DNA from 3 places in the Streptomyces ferrugineus genome. Region 3 is predicted to be linked to each of the others. Evidence: riboswitches for the same ligand, from Rfam matches in the RefSeq annotation. Region 3 holds a riboswitch; each other region holds the start of a gene.

What was found. Region 3 has a riboswitch for cyclic di-AMP ahead of IM697_RS44635 (C40 family peptidase). Riboswitches for the same ligand answer to the same signal wherever they lie in the genome.
Region 1: linked by a shared signal. The riboswitch ahead of IM697_RS28415 (M23 family metallopeptidase) and the one ahead of IM697_RS44635 (C40 family peptidase) in region 3 are both predicted to bind cyclic di-AMP.
Region 2: linked by a shared signal. The riboswitch ahead of IM697_RS05485 (LysM peptidoglycan-binding domain-containing protein) and the one ahead of IM697_RS44635 (C40 family peptidase) in region 3 are both predicted to bind cyclic di-AMP.

The regions. Positions count from the first base shown of each region.
Region 1 is NZ_CP063373.1:6,289,547-6,293,609, forward strand. It holds gene IM697_RS28410 (SGNH/GDSL hydrolase family protein) at 1-17, opposite strand, end outside; gene IM697_RS28415 (M23 family metallopeptidase) at 281-1,204, opposite strand; cyclic di-AMP (ydaO/yuaA leader) riboswitch at 1,209-1,374, opposite strand; gene IM697_RS28420 (alpha-galactosidase) at 1,674-3,743, opposite strand; gene IM697_RS28425 (tyrosine-protein phosphatase) at 3,924-4,063, shown strand, end outside.
Region 2 is NZ_CP063373.1:1,149,624-1,153,686, reverse strand. It holds gene eno (phosphopyruvate hydratase) at 1-958, opposite strand, end outside; gene IM697_RS05485 (LysM peptidoglycan-binding domain-containing protein) at 1,302-1,982, opposite strand; cyclic di-AMP (ydaO/yuaA leader) riboswitch at 1,987-2,179, opposite strand; gene IM697_RS05480 (LysM peptidoglycan-binding domain-containing protein) at 2,388-3,413, opposite strand; gene IM697_RS05475 (cytochrome P450 family protein) at 3,580-4,063, opposite strand, start outside.
Region 3 is NZ_CP063373.1:3,852,945-3,857,007, forward strand. It holds gene IM697_RS17595 (sugar ABC transporter substrate-binding protein) at 1-890, opposite strand, end outside; gene IM697_RS44635 (C40 family peptidase) at 1,172-2,584, opposite strand; cyclic di-AMP (ydaO/yuaA leader) riboswitch at 2,593-2,766, opposite strand; gene IM697_RS17605 (NAD-dependent epimerase/dehydratase family protein) at 2,909-3,967, opposite strand; gene IM697_RS17610 (glucarate dehydratase family protein) at 4,018-4,063, opposite strand, start outside.

The DNA.
Region 1 (4,063 bases), 2.4 Mb from region 3:
ACGTACGACCCGATCACTGATCTGCTGTCACTCTTCGAATCGCCTGCCACGTCGGGACATGATTCACCTTCGAATGTGACCTACGCGACCGTAGGAAAGGGTTGACGAGCGGTGAGATAAGCCACTGCCAAAGTGTTCACCAAACCCGGAATAACCCTCTGAACTGGGGTGTTGTCGGCGCACATCGCCGCCGAACCGCGGGCACGCCGAAGGCCGGACCCGGGGATCGAGGTCCGGCCTTCGGCCGTATGCCAGGCGGGCGTTGTCGCGCGGGCGACCGTCAGCCGATGCCGACGCCCTTGGAGCGGAGGTAGGCGACCGGGTCCACGTCCGAGCCGTAGTCCGGCGAGGTGCGGATCTCGAAGTGCAGGTGCGGCCCGGTCACGTTGCCGGTCGCGCCGGAGAGGCCGACCTGCTGGCCCGCGGTCACGGTCTGGCCCGCCGAGACGGAGAGCGAGGACAGGTGGGCGTACTGCGCGTAGTGGCCGTCCTCGAGCTGGATGACGACCTGGTTGCCGTAGGCGCCGCCCCAGCCGGCCGAGACGACGGTGCCCGCGCCGACCGCCTTGAGCGAGGTGCCGGTCGCGGCGGCGAAGTCGACGCCGGTGTGGTAGCCGCTGGACCACATGCTGCCCGCCACCTTGTATCCGGTGCCGAGGGAGGCGCCGGCCAGGGGGGCGGAGAAGCCCTTGACGGCGCCGGTCTCGGCGGCCGTGGTCGTCTTCGCGGCGGACTTCGAGGCGTTCGAGTCCTTCGAGGAGGACTTCGAAGAGGAAGACGGCGCGGAGGACGAGGACTTGGGGGTGCTCGTCGTGGCCTTCTTGCCGCCGATCGTGAGCTTGAGGCCGGGGTGGATCAGCGCCGGGTCGTCGCCGACGGCCGCACGGTTGTCGGCGTAGAGCCGCTTCCAGCCACCGCTGACGTTCTGGTCGTCGGCGATCTTCGCGAGGTAGTCGCCGGCCTTCACCGAATAGGTCCGCACGGCGTTCTTCTTCTCGGGCGCGGCCTTCTTCTCGACGGTCTTCTGACCGGCGACCGGAAGGGACTGAACGGCCTTTTCCGAAACGGACTGCGAGGGAGCGGCGTGGGCGCCGGTGGCCCCCATGAGCGGAAGAGCGAGAGCGGCGCCACCGGTTCCGGCGACGGCGATGGATCGAGTGAAGCGCAGGGACTTCGGACGGCGGTGCTTACCCTTCGCGGGCATGGCGAATTCCTCTCCGGCGCCTGCGAGGTGAGCTGTCGGGTGCGGGCTGGAGATGCCCGGCCGCGCCGGAGCGCGACTTGACCCCAAGCCGTTCCGGAGACCGGAACAGGCGGTTGTACCTGTGGGTCCCCCGCTCCTGCCGTGCACGGGTGAGTCAGCGCGGGATCCGGGCGGCGGCAGGATTAGGCGTCCGTCCGGATTGGTGGCGAACGTAAGCGAGGAAGACGCACGGGAACAAGCGAGAGGTTCCATCCGAATGCGTTCCTGTTGATCCCCTGTGGGAATTACCGGTCACTGTCCGTAAATCATCGGAGCGTCGCCCGACACAAAGCCCCTTGAAAAGCACATGAATTACGTGAACATGACGGGCGACGCACGGTTACGAATATGACGCTCCTCACGTGACGTTGCTCCACCTTCCTTTAGCGCAGAGCGAGTTGGAATGAAGGCGCCAATTCGGACAGAACCCCTAGATGCGACGGAGGCGAATAACTGCCGCATCAAGGTCGCCGTGCAGACCGGCGCGCAGCCCGTGATGCACCAGTACGGCCCCTCGGTGAGTTTCGCCCGTTTCAAGGCATTCGTACGATGCTGTCGGGTCGAGGCCGCGCAGCCGCAGGGCCGGCAGGGGCTCACCGAAGCTCTGGGCCTGGAGCCAGGCGAGGACGACCGTCTCGTCCCCGAGCACGTACTGCACCGCGCTCAGCCCGCCCCGCGGCGGCCGCAGCCGGTAGAGGTCGCCGCGCTGCACGAGCGGGCGGATCTCCTTGTACAGCGCCACCCAGTCCCGGGCCTCGGCCAGCTCCTCCTCCGTCCATCGCGACAGGTCGCCGCCGACCCCGAGCACCCCGGCCATGGCGCTGACGAAGCGGAAGCGCAGGGAGCTGGCGCGGTGGTTGAGCATGGCGTTCGGGCTGTCGGTGACCCAGGCGGCCATGGCACGGGCCGGGTGGATCTGGCTGTAGCCGTGCTGGATGGCGAGCCGGTCGAGGGGGTCGGTGTTGTCCGAGGTCCACACCTGGTCCGTACGGCTCAGCACGCCGAGGTCGATCCGTCCACCGCCGCCCGAGCAGGACTCGAAGGCGACGCCGGGGTGCGCGGCGCGCAGCCGGTCCAGAAGGCCGTACAGGGCGTGCACGTGGTCGACCCAGAGGCGCTGCGGATACGGCTCACCGGGCCAGCCCGCGTCGGTGAAGCAGCGGTTGAAGTCCCACTTCACATAGTCGATCGGGGCGCTGGTGAGGAGCCCGTCGAGCTGTTCCCAGAGGTAGTCCTGGACGTCTTCGCGCGCGAGGTTGAGTACGAGCTGATTGCGGAATTCCGTCCGCTTTCGTCCTGGTTGATACTGAACCCATTCTGGATGAGCGCGATACAACTCGCTGTCCGGATTGACCATTTCCGGTTCGACCCAGATGCCGAACCGCATCCCGAGCGCGTGCACGTACTCGGCGAGCGGCTTGAGGCCGGACGGGAAGCGGTCGGGGTTGGGTGTCCAGTCGCCGAGCCCGGCGCGGTCGCTGGTGCGCGTCCCGAACCAGCCGTCGTCGACCACGAACAGCTCGACGCCGATGGCCGCGGCGCGCCGCGCGAGCACGCTCTGCTGCTCCTCGGAGATGTCGAACTCCGTCGCCTCCCAGGAGTTGAACAGCACCGGCCGGTCCCGGTCGGCGTCGGGGATCACATACGCGCGCTGGTACGCGTGCCACGCCCGGCTCGCCCCGCCGAAGCCGCCGTCGCTCCACAGGCCGGCGAAGACGGGCGTCGTGAAGGACTCCCCCGCCGCGAGGCGCAGCAGCCCCGAGTCGTCGTGTCCGGCCCCGCCGGTGATCTGCACGCGCGCGTCCGGCAGTTGGGCCACGGCGATGCGCCAGGACCCGGACCAGCCGAGGGCGCAGCCGTAGACCTCGCCGCGCTCCTCGGTGGCGTCCGTGTCGAGCGCGACCCAGGGGAGGTGCTGGTGGCCGGTGTGACCGCGGCGGCTGCCGATGACCTTCTCACCGCGGGTGAGCGGGGCCTGCGCCAGCCGGGACTCCGCGCCCCAGCGGCCGTGCAGCTGGGACAGCCGCCAGTCCTCCCGGTCGGGCAGCGTCCAGGTGGCCGAGTCGGCGCGCAGCAGCTCCAGGGCGCGTCCCTGGTTGTGCAGAGTCACCCAGCGCTCGATCACGTCCCCGCGCATCCGATAGTGCAGGGTGACGTTCAGCCCGTCGTCACAGAAGCGCAGCCGCAGTTCGTCACCCTCGGTCTCGTACCGCTCGAAACCCCACTCGGTGCCGCGCCGCTCCTCGGTGCGCACGGACAGGGCGGGCCGTACGAAGCGGGGGCCGCCCTCGACCGGGTACTCCTCGCGTCCGTCGAGCGGGGACTCGAAGGGCCGGTACTCCGGCAGCGGGCGTACGGCGAGGGCCTCGGCGTCGGCCAGCGCGATCCGGGGGCCCCAGTGGAGGTGCAGCAGCTCGTCGGCGTCGGTGAGATGGACGGCGTAGCTGCTGGTCGGCCCGGTCAGGAGCCAGGTACGGCCGTTGTCGGAGATCTCCAGCATCAAGCCCCCACAGAGACGAACAGGTGCGATCAAGTACCAACATCATCAAGGGCCGCACGCCCTCAAGGCAACGCCTGTGGACAACTCATTGGCCCTGGAAGCCATGTCGTATGGTCGAGAGCGCACCCCGTCGGCCGCACCGCCGAGCCGCGCCGCCGGGGCCGACCGGGAGGAGCCCCCGTGACGCAGCAGATCCCGTCGACCGAGCCCGAACTGGCCGGGGTTCGCAACTTCCGTGATGTGGGCGGACTTCCCACCGTGGACGGACGACGGGTGCGGCACGGAGTGCTGTTCCGCAGCGGCCACCTCGCCCACGCGAC
Region 2 (4,063 bases), 2.7 Mb from region 3:
GGCGCTCCGGGTTGGTGACGAACAGGTCGTCGCCGACGAGCTGGACCTTGTCGCCGAGCTTCTCGGTGATGGTCTTCCAGCCGGCCCAGTCGTCCTCGAACAGCGGGTCCTCGATGGAGACCAGCGGATAGGCCTCGACCAGCTCCGCGTAGTACTCCGTCATCTCGGCGGCCGAGCGGTCCTTGCCCTCGAAGGCGTAGGAGCCGTCCTTGTAGAACTCGGACGCGGCGACGTCGAGCGCGAGGGCGATCTGCTCGCCGGGGGTGTAGCCGGCTTCCTTGATGGCCTCGAGGATGAGGTCGAGGGCCTCACGGTTGGAGCCGAGGTTCGGGGCGAAGCCGCCCTCGTCGCCGAGGCCGGTGGCCAGGCCCTTGCTCTTCAGCACCTTCTTGAGGGTGTGGTAGACCTCGGTGCCCCAGCGCAGCGCCTCGGAGAAGGACTCCGCGCCGATCGGGGCGATCATGAACTCCTGGATGTCCACGTTGGAGTCGGCGTGCGAGCCGCCGTTCAGGATGTTCATCATCGGCACCGGCAGCAGGTGCGCGTTCGGGCCGCCCAGGTAGCGGAAGAGCGGCAGGTCGGACGCCTCGGAGGCGGCGTGGGCGACGGCGAGGGAGACGCCGAGGATGGCGTTGGCGCCGAGGGAGCCCTTGTTGTCGGTGGCGTCCAGGTCGAACATCGCCTGGTCGATCAGGCGCTGCTCGGTGGCGTCGTAGCCGACCAGCTCCGGGCCGATCTGCTCGATGACGGCGAGGACGGCCTTCTCGACGCCCTTGCCCTGGTAGCGGTTGGGGTCACCGTCGCGGAGCTCGATGGCCTCGAAGGCGCCCGTCGAGGCGCCGGACGGAACGGCGGCACGACCCGTGCTGCCGTCGTCGAGGCCGACCTCGACCTCGACCGTGGGGTTGCCTCGGGAGTCCAGGATTTCCCGGGCTACGACGACGTCGATGGACGGCACGAGCATCTCCTTCTGGGATGTGACGCGGGTACGCAGTGCGCGGTGCGTACTGCGAGACGAGCCTAACCGGCTCCGGGCGTCAGACCAGTGGTCGACCGCCCCGTGGACAGAATCGAGAGTAAATTGTTTCCGAACGGAACAAAAACACCGCCCGCGATGCGGGCACAAAAAAGCCCCGCCCCGGCGCGTACGGGGGAAGACGCACCGGGGCGGGGAGTTCGTGAGGGACGGGGGGTGACCCTCACGACACCTTCACTATGAGGTCCACGGATGTGAAGGCGCTGTGGTTCACCTGTCGGCCGCGTGTTTCCGCCGCCGCCGGCCCGCCCCCCGCACCTTCCTCTTACTTCAGGTGCAGCTGCTGACCCGGGTAGATCAGGTCCGCGTCCTCGACGATGTCCTTGTTCAGCTGGAAGAGCTTCTCCCAGCCGCCCTTGACGTCGCGCTCCTCGGCGATCGAGCTGAGGGTGTCGCCCTTGACGACCTTGTACTCGCCGTCGCCCTTCTTGACCTTCTTGCCGGTCGGGGTGGTGACGGTCTTGGTGCTCTTCTTGGCGGCCGGGCGGTCCGTGGAGCGGGAGGCCGACTGCTGCTCGGTGGAGCGCTCGGTGCTCTGCGAGGAGCCGCTCGCCGAAGAGCCGCTGTAGGCGGCGCTGGACAGGCCGGTGCCGCAGTGCGGCCAGGCACCCTTGCCCTGGCCGGCGAGGACCTTCTCGGCTATCTCGATCTGCTGGGCCTTGGTGGCCTGGTCCGCGGTGGAGGCGTACGCCGTGCCGCCGTACGCGGCCCAGGTGGAGGCGGAGAACTGCAGACCGCCGTAGTAGCCGTTGCCGGTGTTGATCGACCAGTTGCCGCCGGACTCGCACTGGGCGACGGCATCCCACTCGGACGCGGTGGCGGCGGAGGCGCTGCCGGCCGCCATCAGCGGGGCGGCGACGGCGGCGGCACCGGTGACGCCGACGACGGCGATGGCGCGAGCGGCCTTGGACGGACGACGGTGCTTGCCCTTGCTGGAAAACAGCATGGAGAGATCCCCTCACCGACGCCTGCGAGGTGAGCTGTCGGGTTCGGGCCGGTTGAGTTGCCCGGCCGCGCACCGCTGGTGTCCAGTGCGCGACTTCACCCCAAGCCGATTCCGGCCGTGCGGCCCCGAAGGGCCTCAACTGCCGGACCCGGCGCAAACCTTGGGTCCCCCGCTCCTGCCTACGGCGCTTTACGCGACGACTGTTCCCGTACGGCCGCCGGCAGGATTCGGCGTGACGGCTGTCGGGGCTCGCTCTGGTGGCGAGCGATCACGACCGTAGACACGCGATTCGCGGAATTACAAAGACGATCAGGGCTTCTGAGATCTATCTCTCACTGCTTTCAAAGCGGACATTAGCCGCGAAACATGACGCCAACTGCCGCCGCCTTTCGCCCTGTTCGACCGTTATTCGACGGGGACGTCCAGGGTCTGACCGGGGAAGATGTGGTTCGCGTCGGACCCGATGGCGTTCTCGTTCGCCTTGTACAGCGCGCGCCATCCGCCGTCGAGGTCAAGGGAGTCGGCGATCGAGGCGAGAGTGTCGCCCGAGCGGACCTGATACGAGGCATGGCGGCCGGAGGACTTGGTGGCCGCGTCGTCGGCCTTGCCCTCGTCGGCGCTGGGTCCACGATGGCGACCGGAGCCGGCCGCCGGAGCGTCGACCGCCCCGGTGTCGACGAGACCCCAGGAGCCCGCGTCCTGCCCCGGGTTGTCCTGATTGTCGTCCTCGGACGCCTCCACGGGAGAGCTGTCCGGCGACTGCGAAGGGGTTGATTCGGGCGACTTGTCGGACTTCGAGGATTTGTCATCCCGAGACGGAGAAGGTGTGGAATTCTCGGGCGATTCGGATGAATCGTCAGGCGTGCCGCTCGGCGAGCTCAAGGGGTCGTCGGATGGGGTGGACGCATCGGAGGAGTCGGATTCGCTCGACGAACCGGATGAATCCGAAGAGTTGGACGAGCCTGACGACCTGGACGAATCAAGCAAGCCGGATGATCCGGACACCTCGGAGGGTGAGTCCTCCGCCACACCGGTGTCGAGGTCGATCGCCCCGGACTTCTTGGTGAGCCCGTTGAGCACCGCACAGGTGCCCCAGGGGGCGGTGCCCTGGTCCGCGAGGATCTCCTGGGCCACGGCTATCTGCTGGGAGCGGCTGGCCAGATCGGGGCTGGCGGCGTAGTCGAGGCCGCCGTACTTCTCCCAGTCCTCCTGGGTCAACTGGAGCCCGCCGTACTGTCCGTTGCCGTCGTCGGCGCTCCAGGAGCCGCCGCTCTCGCAGTCGGCCACCTTGTCCCACACGGTGGCTTCGGCGGCGCTCGCGCCCGTGGCGCCGAGCAGCGGGATGGCGATTGCGGACCCGGTCACTCCGGCCGCGACGAGAAGAGCCGGAGCCTGACGGGGGCGACGGTGACGACCGTTCCCGGAGAGCATGCGGGGACCTTTCACGAGACAGCTGTGACCGCGGCGCGTGAAACCTGGCGCCGTCGTTGATCCGTGAACGTATAGGCAGACGATCACTTGTCACAAGTTAATGCCGCGCAGATCACGTGAAGATCACAGACATGAGTGCGTGTCATGTTCGCCGGGGTGGACGCACTCACCCAACTGGGGTGAACTCCACCGGAAGCGTACGCAGTCCGCGCATGATGAGCCCGCCGCGCCAGCGCAACTCGGCTGGATCCACCGCGAGTCGCAGATCCGGCAGCCGGGTCAGGAGTGTGGCGAGGGCGGTCTGGCCCTCCAGTCGGGCGAGCGGGGCGCCCAGACAGTAGTGGATGCCGTGGCCGTAGCCGAGGTGCTGGTTGTCGCGGCGGCCGAGGTCGAGGACGTCGGGGTCGGCGAACCGCTCCGGGTCACGGTCGGCGGCGGCCAGGACGACGAGGACCGGGTCGCCCGCTGCGATGTCCTGCCCGCCGATGGTGAGCGGTTCGGTGGCGAACCGCCAGGTGGCGAGCTCCACGGGGCCGTCGTAGCGCAGGAGTTCCTCCACTCCGGTCTCGAGGAGGGCGGTGTCGTGGGCGGCGAGGGAGGTCTGCAGACGGGTGCGCTGCTCGGGGTGGGTGAGCAGGGCGTAGGTGCCG
Region 3 (4,063 bases):
TTGTACAGCCACAGCGAGTCGACCGCCAGGTAACCCTGCAGGTAGGGCTGCTGGTCGACGGCGAACTCGACCTTGCCGTCCTGCACTGCCGTCACCAGTTCCTTGTTGAGGTCGAACGTCGCCACCTTGGCCTTGCTGCCCGCGTCGGACACCGACTGCACGGCGGTCAGCGCGAACGGGGCGCCGAGCGTGACCACCTGGTCGATGGAGGAGTCCTGCTGGAGCTTGGCGGTGATCGTCGACTTCACCGACGGCATGTCGGTGCCGTTGACGTACAGGATGTCGGTCTTGCCCTTGAACCCCTTCTTCAGACCGGCGCAGCGGGCCTCCAGCGCCACATGGCCCTGCTCCTGGATGACACAGACGGCGTGCTTGGCACCCGTCTCGTTGAGCCGCTCACCGAAGGCGTTGCCGGCGATGTTCTCGTCCTGGCCGAAGTACTCGAGCATGCCGAGTTCCTTCCAGTCGTCCAGGCCGGAGTTGAAGCCGACGACCGGGATGCCGGCCGCCGTGGCCTTGGCCACCACGGCCTTCATGGCGCTCGGCTTGGCCGCGGTCAGGGCGATGCCGTCGACCTTCTGGTCGATGGCGTTCTGCACCAGGTTGGCCTGGTTGCCGGCGCTCGGGTCGCTGGAGTAGACGAGCTTGACGTTGTCCTTGGCCGCGGCGGCCTCGGCGCCCTTGCGGATCAGGTCCCAGAAGGTGTCGCCGGGGGCCGCGTGGGTGATCATGGCCACGGTCATCCGAGGAGTGTTGGCCTTGCCCGCCGAGGCGTCCGCCGAGCCCTCCTCGGACTCCTTGCCGCCGGAGCTGCTGGAGCATCCTGCGGCGAACAGGGTGGCGGCCAGGGCGGCGGCCGTCAGAGTGGCGGCTCGGTGGTGTCTGCGCATGTCCCATGCACCTCGCTGTGCTAGTAGGGGCGGGTTCTCAGGTGGGGGGAGGTTCACGGGTACCGCCCGTTGGATATCGACTGGAGCGCTGCACTAGCGCGCTCTAGTGGCAGGTACTATGCGGCTGTCCGCAGATGATGTCAATGGCTTTGTCAGGACGTATCGACAAAGGAGATGCGGCAGGGGGCGTCACGGGGTGCGGACGGCCCGCCGGCCAGGGGCGACGCGCGACCACCCCGCCTCGAAAAAGACGGGGTGGTGACGTCCGGGCGGGTGACTGCTCAGGCGGGCCGTATCGCGCTGTGGATCGCCGACTCGCCGGCGTAGTGGATCGACTCCTCGCGGATGATCGCACCCGGTCCCGGGGCGTGGATCATCATGCCGTTGCCGGAGTAGATCCCGACGTGTCCGACGTGGAAGAGCACCAGGTCACCGGGCTCCAGGTAGGCCAGGGCGACCCCCCGTCCCGCCGACGCCTGCTCCTGGGCGGTGCGGGGCAGCGTGATGCCGGCGGCCTTCCAGGCGGCCTGGGTGAGGCCGGGGCCGTCGAACGCCTCCGGGCCGGTCGTGCCCCAGACACAGGGCTTGCCCAGCTGTGCACGAGCGAACTCCAGGGCGCGGACGGCCCGGGTGTCCTGCGATCCCGTGGAGGTGAGGGCGGTGCTCGGAGCCAGTGCTGCGCCCGGGTCCGGCGTCAGGCTCAGGACGGGAGCAGTGAGGGGGTCGGCGATCGGGGCCGGGGCGGGTGTCGGCCAGGCCGTCGCGCCGGGCGGGACCGTGGTGAGGTCGGCTGCCGACTGGGCCCGCAGTGCCTGCCACTGCTCCTCGGCCGACGGCTCGAGCCGGGCCGGTGCGGCACCCCAGGCGTCGGCGGCGGGCAGGGCGGCGGGCGCCGTGAGCGGATCCGCCGTGAGCGGATCGCTCTGTCGCGTGGCGTACAGGGACAGCAGTTCGCGGGCCAGGTCCAGCTTGCGCTGGTTCTGCTCCTTGGTCGCCCGCAGCCCGGACCGCTGCTGGAGGTCGGCCGCCGCCGGTTCGGTGGCCGGGGCGGCCGAGGGGGGCAGGGCGGGGATCGCCGGCATGACCTGGGTGGCCTGAGCGTCGGCCTCCGGAGCGGCCGGCAGGGCGGCGAGCGGGTCGGCGGGCAGCTCCGCCAGGGGATCCGTGCCGGTGGTCGGTGCGGCCGTCAGCTCCAGTGGCGCGCGACCGGAGGCCCCCAGCGCCAGGTCGGTGCCGTCCGCCGGCCGCGCGGGCCTCGACTGGGCGGGACGGTCCGGCATTCTGTCGCTCGGCAGCACCGCCGGGACGATCGGACCCAGATTCGCGCGCGCACGGTCGAACCACTGCCGGGCGACGCTGTCGAGGGAGCGGTCGCCGCGCCGGCTGTCCGCCTCCCGGGGCGGGGCGGCGGGTGCGCGTCCGGCGTCGGCCGATGGGGCGGCGCGCCCCGGCGGTCCCGCCGACGACGCACGGGTGGCGTTGAAGGTTCCCGAGTCGGTCTCGGCCCGGTCGTAGAGAGCGGCGACTCGTCGGCTGACCTCCTCGCGGCTCGGTGACTCGTCCGCGAGGGAGGGGGTGGCGCCCGCCGTCTGGCCGAGCAGGGCCACCGAGGTGAGGGCCGCCGACGCGAGTGCGGAGTTGCGCATGCCGGGCAGGCTGAGAGCCCCCGGCCGCGCGGTGCCTTCCGGCGCCATGGGCGACGTACTCCTTCCGTACTCCGCCTACCGAGTTAGCTGACGGGTTCGGGCGGTCGGTCCGGAAGGTGTGCCCTACGGCCCTTGCCCCGAAAGGCGGTCGGGCCGATTCACCCCAAGTTCGGTTGGGTCCCCGGCTCCGGTGAACCTCGATGGCGCACCGGACTCGGCGGAGGCCGCGCGTCCCGACGGGGTTCGCCGGAGGTCGTCGTGCGGCCTGATCCGTAACCTAGCCAACTTGTGCGCCTGCCGTGAAGGTTGAGGCGTTAAATGTCCGATACGTTTTTGTGACCTTCGACGCTTGGAGGGGAATGGCCGCCCGCTTCACTTCGCGGTGCTTCGGCGCCGCCACGCTTCGTAGTGATCCAGGATCGTCTGCTCGATCGGGCGGTAGCTGATGCCCAGTTCGCCGATGCTGCGGCTGTTGTCCACTCGGAACCGGATGCCGAGGTGTTTGCGGATGTGATCCTGCGTCAGTCCGAAGGCGGGGCCGAGGACGCGAACCGGCCAGTGCGGGAGTGCGGTGCGCGGGAGGCGGAGGTCGCGCGGGTGGCGGGTGCGCAGGATGCGGGACATCTCGTGGAACGACGTCATGGTCTCGGCGGCCACGATGTAGCGGCCCTTGGCGTCCGGGTTCTCGGCCGCCGCGATGTGCGCGTCGGCCACGTCGCGCACGTCCACCGTGGTGAAGCTGAAGTCCGGGGCGCCGTAGAAGAAGTAGCCCCTGAACAGCTCCTGGAGCAGGAACAGGCTGCCGGACTCGGAGGCGGGAGTGAGGGACGGCCCCAGGATCAGGCCGGGGTTGACCGACACCATGCGCCAGCGTCCCTGGGCGGCCTCCGCCTCCCATGCCGCGCGTTCGGCGACCGTCTTCGCGTAGTGGTACGGGTTGTTCTCCACCGTGCTGGTGGTGTTGAAGTACCGCTCCGAGAGCACCTGGTCGTCCATGTCCAGGACGTCCGCGTAGTCGCCGAAGATCGCGCCCACGGTGGAGGTGAACACGAGCCTGTCCACCGTGGGCGTCCGCTCGATGGCCGCCAGCACATTGCGGGTGCCGTGCAGGGCCGGCTCGACCATCTCCCGGCGGCCGTCCTTGATCTTCTCCGGCATACGGAACGGCGAGGCCACATGGAACACCGTCCGGCATCCGGCCATCGCCTCGTCGAAGGAGCCCTCGGACAGCAGGTCCGCCTCGAACAGCGACAGTTGACCGGGGTGTGCCTCCTGCATCTCCCGCAGCGGCCGCAGCTTCGCCGTGGCGGCCGTGTCGCGCACCGTGGCGTGGACCCGGTGGCCGCGCTCCAGGAGCCGCCTGACCAGATGACTGCCGACGAAGCCGCTGCCGCCGGTCACCAGCACGGCCGCCGAACCGTCCGAGCCCACGCCCCTCACCCCTCACATCGTGCGGTCGGGGGTCACCCTATGGCGCCGTGTCACCAGCGCGGGAGCCGCGGCTCGTACTCCGGGTGGATCCGCCGC